3 regions of the Pantoea sp. RCC30.1 genome follow, and region 3 is predicted to be linked to each of the others. Evidence: predicted binding sites of a transcription regulator. Region 3 holds the regulator's gene; each other region holds the start of a gene.

Region 1 (8,121 bases), on a different contig from region 3:
GTGCCAGCTGAACATCAATAAAGCTCATCCCGACAGTCACCACGATACTCACCACGAATGCGCCGAGCAGCGGCGAGATAACGCGCAGATAGAGATGATCCAGCGTATCGACATCGGCCACAAAGCGGTTGAGCAGATCCGCCTGCCGGAACCGCGAAAGCTGGCCCGGGGAAAGGGCCATCAGGCGGCTGAACGTGTGGACGCGCAGATGCTGAAGCACCCTGAACGTCGCATCGTGGCTGACCAGCCGTTCAGCATAGCGTGCGGCGGTGCGAATAATGGCTGCGCCACGAACGCCTGCAGCAGGCAGCATGTAGTTAAAGGTGTAGAGACCAGCAACACCTGCCACTGAGGAGGCGGCCAGGAACCAGCCTGACAGCGTCAGCAGGCCAATGCTGGCCAGCAGGGTAACAATCGCCAGCACGATGCCCAGCGCCAGACGAAACGGGTGGCGCAGCCAGAGACGAAGAAAAGGACGTAAGGCGGACATCAGCGGATCTCCTGTTGGCGATGCTTCAGCATCTCACTGAAAGCACCCGGCTGCTGAGACAGTTGCTGCCAGTTACCCTGTTGCACCAGCTTACCCGCCTCCATCACCCAGAGGGTCTGCCAGCGACTCAACGTATCGATCTGATGAGTAATCATCAGCGTGGTCTGCCGGACTGCCGCCTCGTTAAGCGCCAGCATCACATGACGTTCGCTGAGTGCATCCAGGCTGGCTGCCGGTTCATCGAGCAGCAAAAAATGTGAGGATTGATAGAGTGCGCGTGCAACCGCGACCCGCTGCGCCTGGCCCACCGACAGCTGATTACCGCCATCGCCAGGCTGGGTCTCAATACCCTGAGGCAGACGCGGCAGGAACTCGTTGATGCCGCATGATTCCAGCAGCGCCGCAAAGCGATCGCCATCCCAGGCCGCATTCATCACAATATTGTCGCGCAATGTGGCGGCCGGTAACTGAGGATTCTGTCCTACCCAGCTCAGTTGCTGATGCCAGTCGCTCCGTCGTATATCACGCAGTTCAACCCCATTCGCCTTCAGCGAGCCCTGATAAGGCAGAAAGCCGAGCAGAGCGTTCATCAGGGCCGTTTTACCCGCCCCGCTTTGACCGACCAGCGCAATCTGCTCACCAGCGGCAATGGTAAAGGTGAGCGGACCGCACAACACCTGGCCATCGGGCGCGCAGACACACAGATCATCAGCGACGAGCGCGATTGCGCGATCGGCAGTGAAAGGCTGCTGGCCATCCTGCGGTGCAACGTCGGGCGTCGCCTGCATAAAAGCTTCAAGTGCATCGGCACCGCCCACCGCCTGGGCTTTGGCGTGATAGAACGCGCCGAGATCGCGCAACGGTTGAAAAAACTCCGGGGCAAGGATCAGCACCAGGAACCCGGCAAACAGCGATACACCCTGACCGTAGTCACCGAAATGCAATTCGCCCAGATAGGAGAAACCAAAATAGACCGCCACCACAGCAATCGCTAACGAGGCAAAAAACTCCAGAACGGCGGAGGAGAGAAAGGCTAAACGCAGCACGTCCATCGTGCGCTGGCGAAAATCGGTGGTGGCGGCGGCAACGGCCTGCTGCTCTGCTTCACCGCGATGAAACAGCCGCAGCGTCTCTCTGCCGCGCAGACGGTCGAGAAAGTTACCGCTCAGGCGAGCCAGCACCAGGAAGTTGCGGCGGTTGGCCTCGGCCGCACCCATTCCGACCAGCGCCATAAACAGCGGAATCAACGGCGCGGTGGCAAACAGGATCAGACCTGCCGTCCAGTTCAACGGAAAAATAGTCAGCAGAATGCAGCAGGGGATCAGCACCGCCAGCGTCATCTGCGGCAGATAGCGGGCGTAGTACTCCTGCATATCTTCGATCTGCTCCAGCAGCAGGGTTGCCCAGCTTCCGGCTGGCTTACCCTGAATCCAGGCCGGGCCCAGATCAGATAACCGATCCAGGACCTGCTGACGTAAGGCCTGGCGGATAGCCTGCCCGGCACGATAGCCGGTCAGTTCACGGGCATAATTAATCAGGGCACGGAGCACAAAGCAGATTAGTAACAGCAGGATGCTGACCGTTAGGGTTTCACGTGGCTGCTGATCAATAATCAGTGCCTGAAGCAGCGTGGCCAGTAAACCCGCCTGAGCAATGAGCAGCAGTGCACTCGCCATACCCAGCAGCGTGTTGAGTCGCAACCAGCGACCGGCGAAACGACGTTGCTGACGAAGCCAGCGGGTAAGATGCTGCTGCCGCGATTTGTCCATGCGAGACCATGATAAATGTCGATGACGGGGGGAAATGGAATGATATTTCCATCTCTTCAGGCGCAAGAATCTAGCATGAGAGCAATAAAAAAGGCGACGGAAAAACCGTCGCCTGGAACATTTGAGATCAGAGGGTTAACAACTTACTGATCGTTTTTAACCAACCCGTCAAGAAAACGCTCAGCGTCTAACGCGGCCATGCAGCCAGTGCCCGCAGAGGTGATCGCCTGACGATAGATATGGTCCATCACATCGCCTGCCGCAAAGACGCCAGGGATGCTGGTCTGAGTGGCGTTGCCATGCAGACCGGACTGAACTTTGATGTATCCGTTCTCCAGCGCCAGCTGACCTTCAAAGATGGCCGTATTCGGACTGTGCCCGATAGCGACAAACAGACCTGCGACTTCCAGCGCTTCTGTCTCATCACTGTTCTGGGTAGATCGCAGCGTCAGACCGGTCACGCCCATCTGATCCCCCACCACTTCTTCCAGCGTACGATGGGTGTGCAGCACGATATTGCCATTGCGCACTTTCTCCATCAGGCGGTCGATCAGGATCTTCTCAGCGCGGAAGCTATCACGACGATGAATCAGGTGCACTTCAGCCGCAATATTTGCCAGATAGAGCGCTTCTTCCACGGCCGTGTTGCCACCGCCAATCACCGCGACTTTCTGGTTGCGATAGAAGAAGCCGTCACAGGTTGCGCAGGCGGAGACACCTTTGCCTTTGAACGCCTCTTCAGAGGGCAGACCCAGATAGCGCGCTGACGCACCGGTAGCGATGATCAGGGCATCTGCCGTGTATACACCGCTGTCACCAGTGAGGCGGAACGGACGGTTCTGCAGATCCACGGTGTGAATGTGATCGAAAATGATCTCAGTATTAAATTTTTCGGCATGCTCGTGCATGCGCTCCATCAGCGATGGACCTGTCAGATCGTGCGGGTCGCCCGGCCAGTTCTCCACTTCAGTAGTAGTGGTCAGCTGTCCGCCCTTTTCCAGACCGGTGATCAGCACCGGGTTGAGGTTGGCGCGTGCAGCATAAACGGCTGCGGTATAACCCGCTGGGCCGGAGCCCAGAATGAGTAACTTACTGTGTTTGGCCGTACTCATGCGTTCCTCAGTTTCATTCGGCTGACATAAACTGCGATTGTAGGGAATATCCGGCGACAATGACAAGGCTTAGCCAATTTTGTTAACGATAGCTGCAAACGGCGTAGACGATGAGCGGCGGTTTTGCCTGGTCATTGCGCCAAAAGGGGGCAAAACTCGGGCTGAACGGGTGCAATAGTGCAAAAATACTCATTTAAAAACAGATACCCAGCGGTCTGTCTGGCATCTTGTCCTGAATTTGGTGATTTTACTTTGACAATCGCCTGCGCTTTTGCGAAAACATTATCAGAAGCGAATAACATTTATCGGAACAAAACAGGTTTTCCTCGCTTGTTTTGCACTTAACGCCGAATAAAAGCAGCCTGATATGGATAATGACGCATGATGTGGACAGACAACATGCGTCATATCGATAGGTGTCAGAACACAGGCTCTGTTAGCTCACTTCAGAAATGCCCCGAACAATGAGCGTTTTCAGGGCGTGGCAGGTAAAGGGAAGGAATTAAGAGAGACAATAATAATGGTAGACAATAAGAAACGCCCCGGGAAAGACCTCGACAGAATTGACAGGAACATTCTGAATGAACTTCAGAAAGATGGTCGCATTTCAAACGTAGAGCTTTCTAAACGCGTAGGCTTATCGCCTACGCCATGTCTTGAGCGCGTGCGTCGTCTCGAACGTCAGGGATTTATTCTTGGCTACACCGCGCAGTTGAACCCGCACTATCTGGATGCGTCGCTGCTGGTGTTCGTTGAGATTACTCTGAATCGTGGTGCACCGGATGTGTTTGAGCAATTTAACGCCGCTGTGCAAAAACTTGAGGAAACTCAAGAGTGTCACCTCGTTTCCGGCGATTTCGACTACCTGCTGAAAACGCGCGTACCTGATATGTCTGCCTACCGTAAGCTGCTGGGTGAAACCCTGTTGCGCCTGCCGGGCGTAAACGACACGCGAACTTATGTGGTGATGGAAGAGGTCAAACAGAGCAATCGACTTGTGATCAAAACTCGCTGATGCGGGGCAGGTGCAAAACCTGTGAGATTTCGGTACACTCCTGTGAATTCATACAGGATCAGCGTCGGGCTTGCCCGACGCTGTTGCTTCTTACTTTACAGGCACCTGGAGAGTCCTCTTGAGCCAGGAATATACAGAAGATAAAGATGTTTCGTTACAATCGCTGAGCAGTGGACGTCGTCTGCTGGAAGCGTTGCTTATTCTGGTGGCGCTGTTTGCCATCTACCTGATGGTTTCACTGGTCAGTTTTAACCCTTCCGATCCAAGCTGGTCGCAAACTGCCTGGCATGAACCTATCCATAATATCGGCGGCAGCGTCGGTGCCTGGCTGGCTGACACCTTACTCTTCATCTTTGGTGTGATGGCGTACGCCATTCCTCCCGTCATCCTGGGTCTGTGCTGGATTGCTTTCCGTCAGCGCGACAGCCAGGACTACTTTGACTACTTTGCCGTCGGGCTGCGCTTAATTGGCGTTCTTGCGCTGGTGGTGACAACCTGTGGTATGGCGGCGCTGAACGCCGATGATATTTGGTACTTCGCCTCGGGCGGCGTGATTGGCAGCCTGGTGAGTAATGCGATTGCCCCGTGGTTCAGTCCGGCTGGCGGCACGCTGATGCTGCTTTGCGTCTGGGCGGCGGGCATTACCCTTTACACCGGCTGGTCATGGCTCACCATCGCAGAAAGAATTGGTGGCGTTGTGATGGGCGTGCTGACGTTTGCCAGCAACCGCTCACGTCACGATGAACCCTGGCAGGAAGAGGATGACGAGCAGGACGCGCATGAATACGCGGATGTGCCTGAACTGCATGCCGCCGATCAGGATGATGATGTGCTGCTTTCTGCTCCACGTGCAGCCGCCGAGCCTGCGGCCTCACAGCCGGATCCTCTGCTGGCTAAAGCGGCAGCAGCAACCAGCGCGGCGGTAGCGGCGACGACGGAAGCCGCTGAGGTGACCCTCGCACCGGCCGCTCCGGTAACGCCTGCGCCTGCCGCTGTTGCAGCACCTTCTGCTGCGGCATTTACGGCATCTGCTCCTGCCACTATGCCTGCATCCCCGACGACACAACCTGCGCCTGCGGCCGTACAGAGCGCGCCTGTATCCTATGGTGCAGCGACTGCTCCGACTCCGGCGCAGAGTGCTTCTGCACCTGCGACCTCACCACCGCTTTATCATTTTGAAATGCCGGACGAAGCCCCGGCTACGCCGTCGTTCAGTGCTTACGACGATGACGAACCTAAAATGGGGAACTGGCGCGACACACCAGCGATCCCTGCGGCTCCTGCAGCTGCGGCCGCCGTCGCTGCCACTGCGACTCAGGCAACCACGCGTGCTGCCCCTGTTTTCGATTTAGCCCCTGAAACCAATCTCAACCCGCAGGTTAAACAGGGTATCGGACCGGCGCTACCGCGTCCTAATCCGGTAAAACTGCCAACCCGTCGTGAGCTGGCCTCTTATGGCATTAAATTGCCTTCTCAGCGCATGGCTGAAGAGAAAGCCAGAACGGAAGAGAGCGAAACGGCCCCGGTTGGATCGATTTCTACTGCACCTGATGCTGAAGAGGCGCTGCAGCAGGCTGAACTGCGTCAGGCCTTCCAGTCTGAACAGCAGCAGCGCTATGGAACCAACTGGCAGCAGGATGAGGAAGATGAGCAGGATGCCCAGCAGCAGGATGCACTGGCACGTCAGTTCGCCGAGCAGCAGCAACAGCGCTATGAACCTGAAGTGAAAAAAGAGCCGGTATTTAATATTGATACCGCCTCAGCGTTTGATTTTTCACCGATGAAAGATCTGGTGGATGACGGTCCATCAGAACCGCTGTTTACCATTGCCGCGACGCCGGAACCGGAAGCCCCTGCAGTGTCACACGAACCCTGGCAGCAGGTGAGTGAGGTCTCAAGACCTCAGGCACCGGCTCAGGTTCCAGCTCCTGCCAGTTTTGCTCCGGCAGCGCCTGCCTACAGTGCGTCTTCAGCACCAGCTGAACCGGGTTATGCTGCGCCTGCTTATGGCTCGCCAGCTACAGCTCCGGTTCAGCCGGTTGAAGAAACGAAACCTTCACTGCACGATAGCCTGATTCATCCGTTCCTGATGCGCCATGAGCAGCCGATGGAGAAACCGTCCACGCCACTGCCTTCGCTGGATCTGCTGACCGCTCCACCTGTAGAGGAAGAGCCGGTTGATATGTTCTCGCTGGAGCAGACTGCCCGACTGGTGGAGTCGCGCTTAGGCGATTATCGCGTCAAAGCTGAAGTGGTTGGCATCTCACCTGGTCCGGTTATCACCCGTTTCGAACTTGACCTGGCTCCGGGTGTGAAAGCAGCGCGCATTTCCAACCTGTCGCGCGATTTAGCGCGTTCACTGTCGACCGTCGCGGTTCGCGTGGTAGAAGTGATTCCAGGCAAGCCTTACGTGGGTCTGGAACTGCCAAACAAACATCGCCAGACCGTCTATCTGCGTGAAGTGCTGGACTGCCCTAAATTCCGCGACAATCCATCACCGCTGGCTGTGGTGCTGGGTAAAGACATTGCCGGTCAGCCGGTTGTGGCCGATCTGGCGAAAATGCCACACTTACTGGTTGCCGGTACCACCGGTTCTGGTAAATCCGTGGGCGTGAACGCCATGATTATCAGCATGCTCTATAAGGCGACGCCTGAAGAAGTTCGCTTCATCATGATCGACCCGAAAATGCTGGAGCTGTCGGTCTATGAAGGCATTCCACACCTGCTGACCGAAGTCGTCACAGACATGAAAGATGCCGCCAATGCGCTGCGCTGGAGCGTCGGTGAAATGGAACGTCGCTATAAGCTGATGTCGGCGCTGGGCGTGCGTAATCTGGCGGGTTACAACGAGAAAGTGGAGCAGGCCGAAGCGATGGGTCGTCCGATTCCTGATCCGTTCTGGAAGCCGGGCGACAGCATGGATATGACGCCGCCGGTTCTGGAAAAACTGCCTTATATCGTGGTAATGGTCGATGAGTTTGCTGACCTGATCATGGCAGTGGGTAAAAAGGTTGAAGAGCTGATTGCGCGCCTGGCACAGAAAGCCCGTGCCGCGGGTATTCATCTGGTGCTGGCAACACAGCGTCCATCAGTGGATGTGATTACTGGCCTGATCAAAGCGAACATCCCGACACGTATCGCCTTTACTGTTTCGAGCAAGATTGACTCACGTACCATTCTCGATCAGGGCGGCGCGGAGTCACTTCTGGGTATGGGTGACATGCTCTACATGCCACCAAACTCCTCGCTGCCGATTCGTGTTCACGGTGCCTTTGTTCGTGATCAGGAAGTCCATGCCGTGGTTCAGGACTGGAAAGCGCGTGGTCGTCCGCAATATATCGACAACATTACTGCGGGCGAAGAGAGCGAAAGTGCCGGTGGCATCGACAGTGATGAAGAGCTCGATCCGCTGTTCGATCAGGCAGTCGGCTTTGTGGTTGATAAACGTCGTGCGTCGATTTCAGGCGTTCAGCGTCAGTTCCGCATCGGTTATAACCGTGCGGCACGTATCATTGAGCAGATGGAAGCGCAGGGCATCGTCTCTGCACCAGGCCACAATGGTAACCGTGAAGTGCTGTCGCCGCCGCCACACGATATGTAGCGTTTAAATGTTTTGAAACACGACTCAATGAGCCAGTTCCGACTGGCTCATTGTTTTTTATACGGTTAAGCCCCATATCTGAATCAGCTTTCGGTTTTTTCCTCTGTTCTGATGGTGGAATGGCGACCAGGCTT
Region 2 (8,121 bases), on a different contig from region 3:
AATTAACGCAGAGGTATTGATGGCCATTCAGGAAATGCTGACGCAGATGCGGGGGCAGGGGATGATCCTCCGAACGGTGACCCAGTCAGCCGGTATGTTTAAGGGGCCCGTCCGCAGGCGCCGCCCGGCTTTTGATGACTGGCTTCATCAGCTTTCGCGTAAGGACAGGGTTCCGCGCGGACGATACTTCCGCGGAAAGCGCCCGGGCAAGCCCCTGATCATCATGGATGAGTTCTGGACGCACTTTTCATGACAAGGCAGGGCAGCAGACCTACGTTATGTCTGCTATGCCCTGCAGTTACAGGTTACATCACGCGCGCCACCGGGATATCACTCCAGCGCGTGGTCCATGCCGGTGACAGCATGTCCCGTCTCATTTTCCATTCCGTATTCACGCCCTGACCGGCAAACCACACGCTGCCCAGCCCGGACTGATTGATGCCGTCCAGCACCTTCATCAGCTGCGCGCTGTTGGCCCGCGGCTGTGCATCGTCAAAGAGGTTCAGCTGACTGACGCCATGCGGCGTAAAGTCATCGAGCATCACGCCGGCCTTCATGTACCTGCGGCCGTCCAGCCAGATACGGTCGAGCGATCGCATGGCCGCCCCGATGATATCGCGGGTGTCCTGGGTCGGCAGGCTGAGTTTCTCGCCGGCGCTGTTGCCGTAAAACACCTCGTTTTCTGCATGCGGCGACGTCCGGATAAACACGCTGATGCGTCGGCAGAACTGCCGCTCTCCCCGGAGCTTTTCTGCGGTGCGGGTCGCGTACTGACACAGGGCCTGCTGCATGGCCACTTTTGAGGTGATGCGCTCACCAAAGGACCTTGAACAGCAAATCTGCTGTTTAGCCGGCGGGAGTTCCTCCAGCGGAATACAGGACTCCCCGTTGAGCTCACGCACGGTCCGCTCCAGCACCACGCTGAAGTTTTTGCGGATGAGCGTGGGATGCGCGCGCGACAGCTGCAGGGCATTTTCAATACCCATCAGGTTCAGTCTTTTTGCGATGCGCCTGCCCACGCCCCAGACTTCCTCCACCGGCTGATTCTGAAGCAGGGTGGCCGTGCGCTTCGGGTTACCGGGCGTCAGGGCCAGTACCCCGCGGAACTGCTTCCACTCCTTGCCGGCCCACTGGGCACTCTTTGCCAGCGTCTTTGTCGGCCCCATGCCGACGCCGACGGTCAGGCCGGTTATGGCCAGCACGTGCGCCCGCAGGCGCCGGCCGAAGTGCTCAAAATCCTCACACCCGTCAATGCCGGTCAGATCCAGGAACATCTCGTCAATCGAGTACTGCTCGACCCGGGGCGTTACCTCCTCCAGAGCCGTCATCACCCGCTGGCTGAGACTATGATACAGCCCATAGTTTGAGCTAAACACATGAATCTTATCAGGATATCTTTCATTTTTTATCTGAAACCACGGGGCGCCCATTTTGATGCCCAGCGCTTTGGCGCCCGCTGAGCGGGCGATGACGCAGCCGTCATTATTGCTGAGCACCACCACCGGTTTACCGCGCAGGTCAGGACGGAACAGGGACTCGCAGCTCGCATAAAACGAGTTAACGTCCGCCAGTCCGAACATAGGCAGCGCCATAGCTACCTCCTGCGCGCTTTTGTACTGTTGAAGAACCAGGTGACGACGCCGAGCAGCTGCAGCTCCTCCGGATAAATGACGGAGTAGGCCGGGTTCATCGGCAGGAGAGCCAGACGGGGTTGAAGCTGCAGGCGCTTGACCGTAAATTCACCGTTCACCTCGGCGATGACAATGTCCCCGTGCGAGGCCTCTTCTGCGCGATCGACGACCATGACGTCGCCATCACACAGCCCCAGTTCCTGCATGCTGCTGCCGCTGGCACGCACAAAAAACGTGGAGGCGCGCCGGCGGATGCAGAGCTCATTGAGGTCAAGTTCGCTTTCCACATAATCTGCGGCCGGCGAGGGAAAGCCTGCCGCACAGGGATCTGCATAGAGGGGCACGCGTACCCGGGGGGTGAAAACCGGGGGCCAGAGCAGCATCAGGCCTGAGCCGTACGCGGCGGGTTTCACAGGACGCTCCGGGATGAAAATACCGGTGATGGGATATGTGCTGTATGTAAGTCGTGCATAAATTCCTCCTCTGTAATTAACTGGATTTATATACAGTATTATTGGGCGAAATTTATCTGGCAAGAAAAAGCAGCAGGGGATTACTCAGATGCGGTTTTATCTGGCTGATTATCAATAAAAAATTTTTACCATATGTATTTTTCAGCAGCATGACGTGGGATAACGGGCAGATCACAGGTTCCACCGGGCTCCCGGGAGGTGATTCATTCACCCGGTAATCTGTCTGCGGACTTCCTGATCCATGCGCTTTTTTTTGAGAAAGGCGCGTAAGCAGGTTCTGCCGGCAAAGGTGAAATGACGCTTCCTCGCCACGGCTGTTCGTTCCTCGCGCTGCTGCGGTACGCCTCAGCCGTGACTGCGGCGAGCGTTGCATGCTCACGTTTTAAGGGCAGGCTTTTTTTCTGTTACTCGTTTGATCCGTAAGCGTTGTATAGAGATGGTGTAATCGCTCTCTCAGAGGTATATCAGCTCAGAATCAAAATAACGCCTTTCATTGAAATTTTTTTGCAACTAAGTTGATGGGTTATCTTGAAATAACCATCAACAAGGCTTAATTATTAACAGGGCAAATTTGCCCTGGATTACCCACGGAAAGCATAAAAATGAGTAAGAAAGTAGATGTGGTTAAGGTGAAAAACGGAGCAGGCTGGACGCCAGGTCAGCATCATGCAGTTGAAGAGGAAGGGACCCATAAACTTCTGTTTGAATGTGAGACTCAGAAAGAGGCTATTGATTGGACTGTTAAATGTGGCTTTTCAATTAATGTTCATCGTGAACGTAACCGTAAACCAACAGACAAACACGGTCAGTTCCGCGGCAACTAACCCTGCCACTGCTAAAGCCACCTAAGCGTGGCTTTTTAGCACCCGCATACCAATCGGATTTACCGTAACACCTCGTTCTCAGTTCATCCCGCTTGCCCGCCTCATTTTCACAAAGGCCGTCGCTGCGCTCCGCTTTTAACCGGCGCGCCGGCGTTGCCTGACGCCGGAAATCCCCCCTCATCCTCAGACGCTCTCTTTACTCCTTTCCGGGCTGCACCGTGCCTTCACGTTAGCCGGGCCGCTGCGCAGGCAAGGGTCCGTTGCACCTCTCTCGTCACCCGTTCCCCGCCGTGCGCGGGACATTCAGTCCGCTCCGGCGGCGCGTGCGGCTTCCTCCTTCGCCCGTTGCCTGCTCCGCTTTGCGCCCGTCTGCTGTGGCGGCACGGCGCAGGTGAGGCCGTGCAACCATTGACTGAGGAGAGAACCATGCCGAACTGGTGTGCAAACAGGCTGCGTGTGACCGGCCTGGCGGAGAACGTGAGTCAGGTGCGGGCGCTGATGCGGGGAGAGGTGCGTCCTGCATATGCGCGGGCGGAAAGGGAGGGTATCCAGCTGTTCCTGGCGGGCTGTGCCGGTCTGCTGCGCCCGGTGATGGGCGAAATGTATGCGCCTTTCCCGGCGCTGACGGCGGCGGGGCAGGGCGAAGACTCGCCGGAAAACCGCGCCTTTACGCAGTGGCTCGTGCAGCTGCGTAAAGGCACAGAACTGACGGACAAAACCTGTGACCGGCTGCACGACCTGTGGCTGGCCACCGGACTCCGCAGCCGCGCGTGGGATGCGCTGGATGATGAGGCACAGGCTGTGATGAATAGCCTGTGGAAGCGAAAGCATTTCGACTGGTCAGGCGTGATGGGGGCGGCCCTGAGTGATTGCTGGAATCAGGTCTGCAGTGATGCCATTGCGGACGACACTGCTGAATTTGATATGCGCCTGCTGCTGCCTGCTCGCCTGGATGTGCAAATTAACGGTTTCAACGGTGGCCTGCTGGACGGCGTGCCGGGCGGCTATGAGTTCAATATTGCGCAGTACGGTGTGAAGTGGCCAATGGGATACGCGCTGGAGGTGACTGACGGCTCACCGGATTTTGTGGATGTAGATTTTGATACCCCCTGGTCTCCGCCGGACGGGCGGGTATTCGAAGCCCTGAGCTGGCGTTTCAGTGTGACTGCTGAGCACTGGTACGCCGAAAGCGGCTGTAACTTCTGCGGGTTCGCCGCTTACAGCGACGGCGAACTGACCGACAGCCTCTGCGGTGAGCTGGAACGGGATGAAGAGGACGGGGACGGCGTTGCGTGCGTGACCGGTCCGGACTGGATAGTAAACAACATCGGCCATTTTGGCGGCTGACGGGAGGCGGCGGGGGAAGCCCCGCCGGACAGAATGATGAAAAGAGAACTTACCCTTGCGGGCCTGATGGCCAGCCTGTCGGGATTTGCCCCGGATACGCCGTGCGTGGCCCACATCTGGATGGCGGACGACTTTGATGACATTGACCCGGAGCTTACGCCTGGTGAAGTAACTGCAGCGATCGAACTGGCGGACAGAACGCTGGATGCTGACGTCAGCCTCAGCTGGGAATTTATGCGCGACTGTGCAGAAAGCGTGAAGGCCCGGAGGGAGACTGAATGAACATCTGGCTGGTCAGTTATCAGGAAGAGGCGGGCAGCAGCTCACATGAATACCACCTGCTGCTCAGCGGGCAGGACTTTACGCTGGCCGAAGCCGCATGCGAACGGATGGGGGAAACCTGGTGGCCGCCGGAACGTCCCGTCTGCTCTCAGGGCTGCTACTGGCAGTTTGATCGGGGCAGCGTCTGGCTAAAGAGCATCGTTCTGCTTGAAGAACGTGAGGCACAGACGCTGGCCGGCCTGCGGTTCCTTGATGAGTGGACGGTGAGCGGTTCGCCGGACGCGCCCGTCATCTGCGACCGCAGCGACTGCCGGTGGGAAGATTACCGGCCCTGATATTTTCACCCGATGCCGCCCCGACCGGCGGCATCTCATTTTTAAGGGATAAGGAAGTCGCTTCGCTCCGCCTCTTTTGCCGCTTCCCGTCCTGCGGCCGGAAACCGGCAGGGATAAAGTGCCGTGCCCTCACGGTAGCCGGGCCGCTTCGCAGTCAAGGGAAGCTTCGCCGTCCTGCTCACCCGTTCCCCGCCGTGCGCGGGACATTCAGTCCGCTCCGGCGGCGCGTGCGGCTTGCGCGTCCGCCCCTGCCTGCTCCGCTTTACGCCCGTCTTTGTGGTGGTCACGGCACCACAGGGGTGCCCCCCGAAACTCAGGAGCATAACTATGTCCCGATTCATGCGTGGCGACAGCGTAGAGATCATGGCCGGCTTTCCGGATAACAGCATTGACTTCATTCTGACCGACCCCCCGTACCTCGTCGGCTTTAAGGACCGTTCCGGCCGTTCAATCGCCAACGACGTGAGCGACGAGTGGGTACTGCCGGCCAGCCGTGAAATGTTCCGCGTGCTCAAAAACAACAGCCTGGCGGTGAGTTTCTACGGCTGGAACCGCGTGGACGTCTTCATGCAGGCATGGAAATCGGCGGGCTTTCGCGTCGTCGGGCACCTCGTCTTCACCAAAACATACGCCTCGAAATCGGCATTTGTCGGGTATCAGCATGAAAGCGCCTACCTGCTGGCTAAAGGGCGCCCGCCGCTGCCGGCAAAACCCTTACCTGACGTAATGCCCTGGCAGTACACGGGCAACCGGCACCATCCGACCGAAAAGCCGGTGAGCGTATTGCAGCCGCTGATCGAAACCTTCACGAAGCCCGGTGATCTGGTTTTAGACCCGTTTGCAGGCTCTGGTTCGACCTGCGTCGCCGCGGACCAGTGCGGCCGCCGCTGGATCGGTATCGAACTGCTGGAGCAATACCACACGGCCGGCCTGCGTCGACTGGGTGAGCTGCGCGCCGCCCGTTCTGCCCGTGCCGCATAACGTTTTCCGTAACCAGACCAAGAGGACAGCACCATGACAGACCAGATAATGACAACTGACAACACCCAGCTTACCGACGACATTAACGACCTGGAGGAATCGCTTTACGAGTTTCACCTTCGGTTACGGGACATGACAAAGCGCCATCTTTTCCGCGGCGCGGCGCCGGCACAGAAAATGGCCGGGATGCTGATCGAGCAGATTGATACCGAACTGGTGGCGCTGTACCGGCGCGCTGCCGAAATGCGCGGGCACCTGAAGTAACGGACGGGCGGTCATTTTATGACCGCTTACTGTTTAAGCGCTGATACTGCCGCCGCGGCGCTTTTGTCCACAGGGTTACCGACCGGATATGCACCCGGGCTGTGGACAGAATGAAATAAGGACGTTGCTGCGCGCCGCTATGTTCCGCCATGCGGCGGGACAGGGCAGAAAACCCGGTCCGTGCGTGCTGCGGCCGGTGCCGTGACTTCACTTTAGCCCGGCCGCTGCGTGTTCAAGAGATCGCTCCGCTCGCCATCCTCGCCCGTTCGCACTCGCTCCGCCGCGCTTACTCCCGTCGCGCCGCCGCTCAGACATTCGCGCCAGCGCCGTGCGTAATCCCGTCTCCCGCTCGCTTGCGCTGCGGCCTGCGGTGTCGCTCCTGAACACTCCGCTTTCCGCCGGGCTGTCATTCAGTCACGGCACAGGCCGGAACCTTAACCCCCTCTGACTGCGGAGATGTCTGATGAACACACAACCCCACGTTTTACAGCCGGCGTCTGTCCTAGCCGATTTTGTCAGCCTGCGTTTTCTGCCTTCCCTGTTTGGTCACGATTACGCGCAGGCCGAAAACAACGTGTACCTCTACGCCAGCCGCTACCTGGCGAACTATGACGGCACGGTCTGGGACTTCGTACAGCTGCCGGGCGGCGGCGGTTACATGAAGCCGGAAGGTGAAGAACGCTACATGTACTCCAATCCGTACCACTGGACGGAGCTGGAAATCAGCGCCGACGCGGCGGGGATCATCATCACGGCGCTGGTTCTTAACCATCGCAGCTGGCTGTACGACCGCCACGACGACGAAGAACTGAGTGCGCATTTCTGCCAGCGCCACCGCCAGCTGATGGAGTGTGTGAAAACCCATCCCGAAGCCGCCGCCATTTTCTGCGCCCTGAACTGATAAATCACGGGGCGGCATGGCCGCCCCTCTTAAGAGGAAAAAACCATGTACGGAACCGTTAATGAACTCTGCGCCCGATTATTACAGCGTTACAAATCTGACGAGCTTATGACGCTGATTATCTGGACAAAAGAGGACGTGCTGGCCGTTCTTGATGACGAAAGCGTAACGGAAGAAACCGCCGCTGATATCGTGCAGCAAATCAGCGGGCTGGACGCACAGCACGATTATGGCGTGAGTCTGGAAACGCTCCAGGCCGTGCTGGAAAACATCCGCGAGGAGGAAAAGCAGGCCCGCGTGGCGACCGTGCCCGCCGCCGCGCTTGAGACGGCGATCAGGGTGGCGTGGGACTTCATGAGGCTTGAGGATGCGCAGAACGGAGAAGGGGCATCTGCCCGCCGCTTCCCGGCGGAAACGGCGGCGCTCTTTCGGATCAGCGCGCTGCTGAGAGAGCAGAGCGGCAAATAAACATATATCTGACAGCACGGGGCAGCAGGGCCGCCCCGGTAAGGAGAGAACCTTGTACGGAACCGTAAGCCAGCTGTGTAACGACCTGAAAATTCAGTTTGAGGGCGATAAGAAGATCACGCTGATTATCTGGCGTAAAGAAGACGTGATACGGGTTATGGGGGAGGAGCACGTAACGGCGGAAACCGCCGCCGAAATCGTCTGTGACCTTGCCACATGGGACAGGGATGCGCAGCACGAGGCGGGCGTGGGAGCCGAAACCCTCCGCGAGCTGGCTGATAATATCCGCTACGCCGCCGGACAGCGCAGCCGTCTGGTGACCCTTTCAGCCGGCGATCTGGAAATACTGATGCAGGCGGCGGGCAGGCTGCCGGATGCAGGCGCAGGCAGACAAACGGACGCGATTCAGGCGGCACTCAGGCGCGCATACCTTGCCGTAAACCAGTAACAAAGGGGGCCGGGCAGGGAGGCCCGCCGCCACCCTCCTGGTGCGCAAAACCCCCTACGCCTTCGGCGCGCAGGCGGAAGGGCTCGCGCCTGACGGCGCGGCAGCCGCATCGCTCCTGATAACAGTAACTATCAGAACGGTGCCAGCAGCCACCTTTTCAGGCTTAT
Region 3 (8,121 bases):
TGGCTGGCGGATATGTCGATTCCGCCGCTGCCGGTGCTGGCGGTATTTGTGGCCGGAGTGATTGTCATGCGTGCGGCCGGTTGTGTGATCAACGACTACGCCGATCGCAAAGTCGATGGTCATGTAGAGCGCACGAAGCACCGCCCACTGGCCAGCGGCGTGGTCAGTGCAAAAGAGGCTAAGCTGCTGTTCGTGATTCTGGCGCTGGTGGCTTTTGCGCTGGTGCTGACCATGAACCTGATGACGATTATGCTCTCCGTCGTGGGGCTGGCGCTGGCCTGGGTCTATCCCTTTATGAAGCGCTATACCCATCTGCCGCAGGTGGTGCTGGGGGCCGCGTTTGGCTGGGCGATTCCTATGGCCTGGTCCGCAGTTAGTGAGTCCTTACCTCTGGTCTGCTGGCTGGTATTTATCGCTAACATCTGCTGGACGGTCGCTTATGACACGCAGTATGCGATGGTGGACCGGGATGATGATCTGAAGATTGGCGTGAAATCGACCGCGATTTTATTTGGTCGCTTCGACAAGTTGATCATTGGTCTGCTGCAACTGGCGACCCTGCTGCTGATGGCGCTGGTGGGCATGATGCTGCATCTGAATGGTGCCTTCTACTGGACGCTGCTACTGGCGGCTGCCCTGTTTGTTTATCAGCAGAAGCTGATCGCCGGGCGTGAACGCCAGCCCTGCTTTCAGGCTTTCCTGAATAACAACTATGTCGGAATGGTGCTGTTCCTGGGCGTACTGATGAATACGCCGCCGTTCAGTCAGCTGTTCTGACCGTGTCCCCTGAGCAGGCACCGTCTCACTGCGAATCGAACCAGACCAGACCTGACCTATAAAAAAGGCGACCTCATGAGGTCGCCTTTTTACTGTAAGCGGGTGTCAGTCGTGCGCTACCGCAGTTTCAATCGTCATGCGGACATCACTGGTGACCAGGTCAGCCAGGATATGCCAGGTCGCCAGAGTCTGCGCGACATCGGCATCACCGCTGTCGCTGATATACCCCTCATCGCGCAGCGTCAGTACCAGCGAGGTAAAGACTGCTTTGTCGAAGAACTCCGGCGCATTGATCCCGTGCAGTACCGACAGACGCTGTGCCAGCGTCCGGCTCTCTTTCTCCAGCGTGCCACGGTTAATCGTCGGCTTGGCGCTGAGAATGGAGAAGGTAATGGCATAACGCTGTAGCGTTTCGCGCACACCGGCAGCCAGCAGTTGCAGCGTGCGATAGCGTGCTGCGGTAAAGCGCAACTCACCCGCTTCGAATGTAATCAGGCCCTGACGCGCCAGCTCCTGACTCACATCAGTGAGCAGTTGTGGCAGTTCATCGGTCTGCCAGCGCAGGAACAGTTCACTCTTCAGCATCGGATAAATCAGGCTTACCTGACGTAGCAGTTCTGCTTCGCTCAGCGTCTGATGCTGCTGAACAATGGCGGCAATCAGCGACGGCATAACCAGCATGTGATGAATGTTGTTGCGATAGTAGGTCATCAGCACCGCCTGCTCGCGCGGCAGAATGATGATGTCGCCAATGCTGTCCTTTTCACTCTCAAACTTATTCATACCCAGGGCGTGATCCAGCAGCGCTTCCGCGGTGAGATCGGGTACGGTCGCGTTTGGCGAGTAGGGCACATTGCGCAGCAGCTGGGTATAGCACTCCAGCTGTTCTATCAGCTGTTCACGGGTTAGTGAGCGCTGACGTGACGCCAGCAGCGCCGTCACACAGAGGTTCATGGCATTGGCCGCGCCCGCTTCATTAATACGCACCATCAGGCTGGCCGCGATATCATTGACGGTCGGCGTTAACCAGCTCGGACGCTGCGGCTCAATCGGATCGATCGCATCGCGCCACTCCGGAACCCGCTTGTTGAGATAGTTAACCAGCGGCAGCGGTTCGCCAAAGTTAACGTAACCCTGACCGAGGTTGCGCAGCTTGCGTAAGCCGCGCACCATCTGCATGAAGCCCTCTTTCTCTTTCGCCGCGCCGCGTAGTTCTTTGGCGTAAGTACCCACTTCCATCACATGCTCATAGCCGATATAGATCGGCACCAGCGTGATTGGACGATTGCCGCCGCGCAGCATTGCCTGCAGCGTCATGGCTAAGGTGCCGGTTTTAGGGTCAAGCAGGCGACCGGTACGTGAACGGCCTCCTTCGACAAAGTACTCAACCGAATAACCCCGGGTGAACAGCTCGCCGAGATATTCGCGGAACACCGTGGCGTAGAGCTTGTTGCCCTTAAAGGTACGACGAATAAAGAAAGCGCCCAGACGACGGAAAATCGGGCCGGCTGGCCAGAAGTTGAGATTGATACCCGCAGCGATGTGCGGTGGCACCAGCCCCTGGTGATAGAGCACATAGGAGAGCAGCAGATAATCCATGTGGCTGCGATGGCACGGCACATAGACAATTTCGTGGCCATCCTGCGCCAGCTGGCGAACTTTTTCACCGCCATTAACGTTGATGCCCTGATAGAGACGACTCCAGAGCCAGCCCATCACACGGTCGGTGACGCGAATCGCTTCATAAGAGAAGTTAGCGGCAATTTCCTCCATCATCTCGACGGCATTCTGCTGCGCTTTCTCATGGGAGATTTTTTTGCTGCGCGCTTCATCTTCGACGGCTTTTTCAATGGCTTTGGATTGCAGCAGACGATTAAACAGATCCTGACGCGCCGGTAAACGCGGACCGATTGCCGCCAGGCGCTGACGGGCAAAATGGATGCGCGCCACGCGAGCCAGCTTCTGGGCGATCGACTGATCCGTACCGTGTTCGGTTGCCATGCGGCGAAGCGAAACGGTAGGCGAGAAACGGACAAAACTGTCGCGCCCGTGCCAGATAACCGCAAAGAACTTCTGCACCCCGTTCAGCACCCGCAGGTGTGGCGTAGCTTCGCCCTGGACTTCACGTCCTGGCGCGCGGCCAAACATCACGGTGACCGGCAGCATCTGAATATCGAGCTTAGGATTATTGCGATGCAGGTCGAGGTAATCGTGAAAGATTTTCACCGATTCCACACTGGGCACAAAATAGGGGAATACGCGCGGGCCATTGTGAATAAACACGTGGCGCGGCAGCAGTGAACCATCAATCTCCAGTGGAGAGAGCGGGTCGGGCAGATGATGCCGCAGACACTGTGCACGTAAAGTCAGTAAGTCAGCCTTCGAATCGTAAGGCAAAACATACATAATAGGTCGGGTCGGATCCAGACCATGTTCAGACACAGGATCGGCCGGAATGGCCTTACTTTTTACCAAAAAGGAGAGTGGTAAATTAAGCAATTTGTAATAGAGTTTACGCCAACCTGACATAGACAACATGAAGCCTCTTGTTAGCAAAGCGCCGCAAGCATAGCAGAAAGCGCAGCGAATATCTGTGGTGGTGCCAATTGCACGCAGCCCAGACATTGACGTCAATCCGATGAAAGGGTTCCCACATCATGGCAAATAATGCCACCGGACTTATCAGAATTGTAAAAGCCGCAGGTTACTCATGGCAGGGACTGCGAGCCGCCTGGCAACATGAAGCGGCGTTTCGCCAGGAAGCACTGGCTGCGCTGGTCGCTATTATTATCGCGTGCTGGCTGGATGTCGATGTGATCTCCCGCATCCTTATGATTGGGGCGGTGGTGCTGGTGGTCATTGTCGAAATCCTCAATAGCGCCATTGAAGCGGTGGTTGACCGCATCGGCCAGGAGCATCATCCGCTGGCGGGCCGGGCAAAGGACATGGGCTCTGCGGCGGTACTGATCAGCATCTTACTGGCCCTGTTTGTGTGGATCGCGCTCCTCTGGACACATTTGCGATAAGCCTTCCATAACGCGCCTGAGGGCGCGTTTTCCCTGACAATCGGTTTCCATTTCGCCAATACCTGTATATACTCACAGCGACTGTATAAACAACCAGGGGGCGGGATGAAAGCATTAACCAGCAGACAGCAGCAGGTCTATGACCTGATTCGCGACCATATTTCTTCAACGGGCATGCCGCCTACGCGTGCAGAGATTGCCGCGCAGCTGGGCTTCCGCTCGCCGAATGCGGCAGAAGAGCATCTGAAAGCGCTGGCGCGCAAAGGCGTCATCGAGATCGTTTCCGGTGCATCGCGTGGCATTCGTCTGTTAATGGAAGAAGAAGCCTCTGAAGGGCTGCCGTTGATTGGCCGGGTTGCTGCCGGTGAGCCGATCATGGCGCAGGAACATATCGAAACCCATTACAAAGTGGATCCGGGCCTGTTTAAGCCGTCTGCTGACTTCCTTCTGCGCGTCAGTGGAATGTCGATGAAAGATATCGGGATTATGGACGGCGACCTGCTCGCGGTCCATAAAACCCAGGATGTGCGCAATGGCCAGGTTGTCGTTGCCCGCATTGATGATGAAGTCACCGTTAAACGCTGGAAAAAGCAGGGTGCTATCGTGCATCTGCTGCCCGAAAACAGCGATTTCGACCCGATTGTTGTCGATACCCGTGCTCAGTCGCTGACTATTGAAGGTCTGGCGGTTGGCGTGGTCCGTAACGGCGAGTGGCTCTGATTGTGAGGGCTACGTGCATTCGCCTTTTCTGATGCTATTCTGTCTGCCCTAATTTTGTCGCCTGCTTTACTGCAGCGACACTGAGCACGGAACGGCGAATGCGCTTTATCACGGCAACGGATAAAAATCTCTGGCGGCTTGCGCTGCCGATGATCCTTTCAAATATCACCGTTCCCTTACTGGGAGTGGTCGATACTGCAGTTATTGGTCATCTCGACAGCCCTGTCTATCTTGGCGGGGTTGCGGTCGGGACCACAGTGACCAGCTTCCTCTTTATGCTGCTGCTTTTCCTTCGAATGAGTACCACTGGCCTGACGGCACAGGCGTTTGGTGCGGGCGATAAAACCGCTCTTGCACGTGCGCTGACGCAGCCGCTGATTATTGCGCTGCTGGCAGGTATCCTGTTCATCGCTTTACGTTATCCGATTATTCAGCTGGCGACCCATCTGGTTGGCGGCAATCCTGATGTTCTGGAACAGGCGGCGCTGTTTATTCAGATTCGCTGGCTCAGTGCGCCTGCCACCCTGGCCAACCTGGTGATTCTGGGCTGGCTGCTGGGTGTGCAGTATGCACGCGCGCCGGTGATCCTGCTGGTGGTAGGCAATCTGGTTAACATCGTGCTCGATCTCTGGCTGGTGATGGGGCTGCACTGGGGTGTCGCGGGGGCAGCAACCGCCACGGCGCTGGCGGAGTACATCACGCTGGGCGTCGGCGGCATCATGGTCTGGCGGGTGTTAAAGCTGCGCGGTATTACGCTAAACCTGCTGAAGCAGAGCTGGCGCGGTGACAGCGGCCGGCTGCTGCGACTGAACCGGGACATCATGCTGCGCTCCCTGATGCTGCAGCTCTGTTTCGCCTCGCTGACCGTGCTGGGCGCACGGCTGGGTCCGGATGTGGTAGCAGTTAACGCGGTATTACTGATGTTCATTACCTTTACTGCCTACGCGCTGGATGGTTTTGCCTACGCGGTTGAAGCTTTTGCCGGCGAAGCGCATGGCGCAAAAGATGGCAGTAAATTGCAGCACGTCTGGCACTCCGCCTGTCGGCAGGCGGTGGTGGTAGCGCTGTTCTTCTCGCTGGTTTATGCCATTTTTGGCCCGCAGATTGTCACCCTGCTGACCTCTCTTGAGTCACTGCAGCAGACAGCTGATCGCTATCTGGTCTGGCAGATAATCATGCCGCTGATCGGCGTCTGGTGTTATCTGCTGGATGGGATGTTCATCGGAGCGACGCGCGGACGCGAGATGCGTAACAGCATGGTCGTGGCGGCGGCAGGCTACTTTCTGACGCTGCTCAGTGTACCGGTGCTGGGCAACCACGGCCTGTGGCTGGCGGTGACGGTTTTCCTGGCGCTGCGCGGCCTGTCACTGTGGCTCATCTGGCGTAAGCACTGGCGTCAGAACAGCTGGTTTGATGCCTGATCCTGCAGGGTTGACTCGGGGTTGATACAGATTATTCCGTATTATTCTACAGTTATTAAACTGTCTGCTATATTTAACTTTAAGCATCGCAGTTAACTAGCGATTTATATCGTTATTTTGTTAAGCAGCAAGATAATCATTAAACCCGAGGATTGGAGGTCTGCCATGAATAAAGACGAAGCGAGCGGCAACTGGAAGCAGTTCAAAGGCAAAATGAAAGAGAAATGGGGCAAGCTGACCGACGATGACATGCAGGTTATCGAAGGTAAACGCGATCAGCTGGTCGGTAAAATCCAGGAACGTTACGGCTATGCGAAAGATGAAGCAGAGCGCGAAGTGACGGACTGGGAAGGCAAGAACAAAGATCACCGCTGGTAATCAGGGTATCCCGTTAATCAGCTGAAACCGCTTCGGTGTGCCCGCACCGGAGGGTACAGGGATGGAAACGCACAAGGATGTGCAGATTACCCGCGTTTTCCCCGCTTTTTACCTTCATCCTGATGATCATGTTCGCAGCTTTCATGATGCGTACAGGCTTCAACGGCGGCACAACTTTCACATAAACCATGTGCTTCAATCACGCTATGGCGTAATGCAAACTGCGCCTCACCCGCCAGCGTCGCGATAATCTTCTCCACCCCCTGCGCCTGCTTTTCTGTAACGGCGGCACAGCGGTCACAGACCAGCATCACCGACGTATGAGCTGGTGCTTCAAAGTGGTGACACATGACGTAGCTGTTGTTGGATTCCACCCGATGAATGAAACCCTGCTCAAGCAGGAAATCCAGCGCACGATAGACGGTAGGTGGTTTAGCCTGCGGTTCGCTGACGCGAAGCTGATCCAGCAGATCGTAGGCGCTGATTGAGCCGGGCTGTTCAGCCATCAGGCGCAACACTTCAGCACGCTGTGAAGTCAGACGCACACCGCGCTGCAGGCACATTTTTTCGGCCTGAATCAAAATTTGCTGCGACGTCATGTTAGTCATGAAAATTCTCCGCTGGATAAGTGATGTTATTTTATCACATATAGTTTCGCGGTGCTGAGGTGGGTTTTCGTCTGAAAGAACAGCATTATTTGCCTGATAAAGCAGCATAATTAGAATTTAAGCCGCCTTTAATCTCAAATCTGACGACAAATCAGATCCATTCTGAATCGACCTGAAGCGGAATTGGTTGGCATTTTGCTTTGCATCTCACTGAGTTAAGAAGTAATGTTCAGAAAGACTTAATAAAAGTCTGGCATTATTTGAAATTTCCAGGCGCAGTCTGAACTATTACAACGGTTTTTTGATTGGAAAACGTCCAATCCTTTGAATTAAGGCACTGTTTCCTTTGAATTCACAGCAATAACGCGTTAGCCAGGGTTCACAATAGGGCTAACAAACTATTCAGTCGTTGAATGTTTCAATGGCAATTTCTCAGGTGATGGCAGGCAAATGGTGAAAAAACCCGCACAACGCTCAGCGCTGAAGTACTCCGCTGTAGCGACCGCGCTTTTCCTTTCTTCTTCCGCCATGGCGGCAGGGACCTGGTATGATGCACGTAATGACGCCATGGGCGGTACCGGCGTAGCATCTTCTCTTTACGGCTCCGCAGTGCTGGCGAACCCGGCATTGATGACGCGTGCTAAACCCGACGATAACGTCAGCATTATTATTCCCTCAGCCGGTATTCAGGTTACTGACAAAGATAAGCTGATCGACAAAGTGGATGACATCACCGATACCGTTGATCGCTACCGCGACGTTGTTGGCAACCTCACTTTTGCAGATTTTTTCCGTGTTAACTCTGAACTGCGCGCTGCCTCAGGTGATGTTGCTGATAAGCTAAGCGATTTGCGCGGTAACAAAGCAGACGGTACTGCCGGCGCGGCTGTTGCCGTTACCATCCCTAATGAAACTCTGCCTTTCGCCTTTATCACCAAAGCCTACGGGACAGCGCACGTCCGCGCTAACGTGGTACAGAGTGATATTGACTACCTGCGCAGTATAGAAAACGGGGCGTTTCCTCGTCCTGGCGATCAAAATAACCTGCGCTCCAGCGCGAATGGCTTAGCGGCGCTGACCACCGATTACGGTGTAGCGGTAGCGCATGAGTTCACCATCGGCGGTCAGCCGGTATCAGTAGGCGTGACGCCGAAAGTGCAGAAAACCTGGCTCTATAACTACACCGCCAGC

What was found. Region 3 encodes LexA, which represses DNA repair genes until DNA is damaged. Its sites were predicted from a motif close to TNCTGTATGTACATACAGNA; they were not measured.
Region 1: the regulator LexA is predicted to act here: its motif matches at 4,425-4,444, upstream of AC2LB6_RS10495 (DNA translocase FtsK 4TM domain-containing protein).
Region 2: the regulator LexA is predicted to act here: its motif matches at 2,123-2,142, upstream of umuD (translesion error-prone DNA polymerase V autoproteolytic subunit).

What each region holds. Positions count from the first base shown of each region.
Region 1 is NZ_JBXUHX010000009.1:111,005-119,125, forward strand. It holds gene cydC (heme ABC transporter ATP-binding protein/permease CydC) at 1-490, opposite strand, end outside; gene cydD (heme ABC transporter permease/ATP-binding protein CydD) at 490-2,259, opposite strand; gene trxB (thioredoxin-disulfide reductase) at 2,403-3,371, opposite strand; gene lrp (leucine-responsive transcriptional regulator Lrp) at 3,892-4,386, shown strand; gene AC2LB6_RS10495 (DNA translocase FtsK 4TM domain-containing protein) at 4,505-7,987, shown strand.
Region 2 is NZ_JBXUHX010000020.1:1,649-9,769, reverse strand. It holds gene umuC (translesion error-prone DNA polymerase V subunit UmuC) at 306-1,580, opposite strand; gene umuD (translesion error-prone DNA polymerase V autoproteolytic subunit) at 1,595-2,044, opposite strand; gene AC2LB6_RS16890 (hypothetical protein) at 2,707-2,928, shown strand; gene AC2LB6_RS16885 (DUF1281 domain-containing protein) at 3,355-4,275, shown strand; gene AC2LB6_RS16880 (hypothetical protein) at 4,309-4,557, shown strand; gene AC2LB6_RS16875 (hypothetical protein) at 4,554-4,892, shown strand; gene AC2LB6_RS16870 (DNA methyltransferase) at 5,220-5,873, shown strand; gene AC2LB6_RS16865 (hypothetical protein) at 5,907-6,137, shown strand; gene AC2LB6_RS16860 (antirestriction protein) at 6,601-7,038, shown strand; gene AC2LB6_RS16855 (DUF1380 family protein) at 7,084-7,506, shown strand; gene AC2LB6_RS16850 (DUF1380 family protein) at 7,559-7,954, shown strand.
Region 3 is NZ_JBXUHX010000028.1:21,133-29,253, forward strand. It holds gene ubiA (4-hydroxybenzoate octaprenyltransferase) at 1-777, shown strand, start outside; gene plsB (glycerol-3-phosphate 1-O-acyltransferase PlsB) at 883-3,306, opposite strand; gene AC2LB6_RS19745 (diacylglycerol kinase) at 3,435-3,803, shown strand; gene lexA (transcriptional repressor LexA) at 3,909-4,523, shown strand; gene dinF (MATE family efflux transporter DinF) at 4,622-5,944, shown strand; gene AC2LB6_RS19760 (CsbD family protein) at 6,110-6,322, shown strand; gene zur (zinc uptake transcriptional repressor Zur) at 6,409-6,930, opposite strand; gene AC2LB6_RS19770 (conjugal transfer protein TraF) at 7,381-8,121, shown strand, end outside.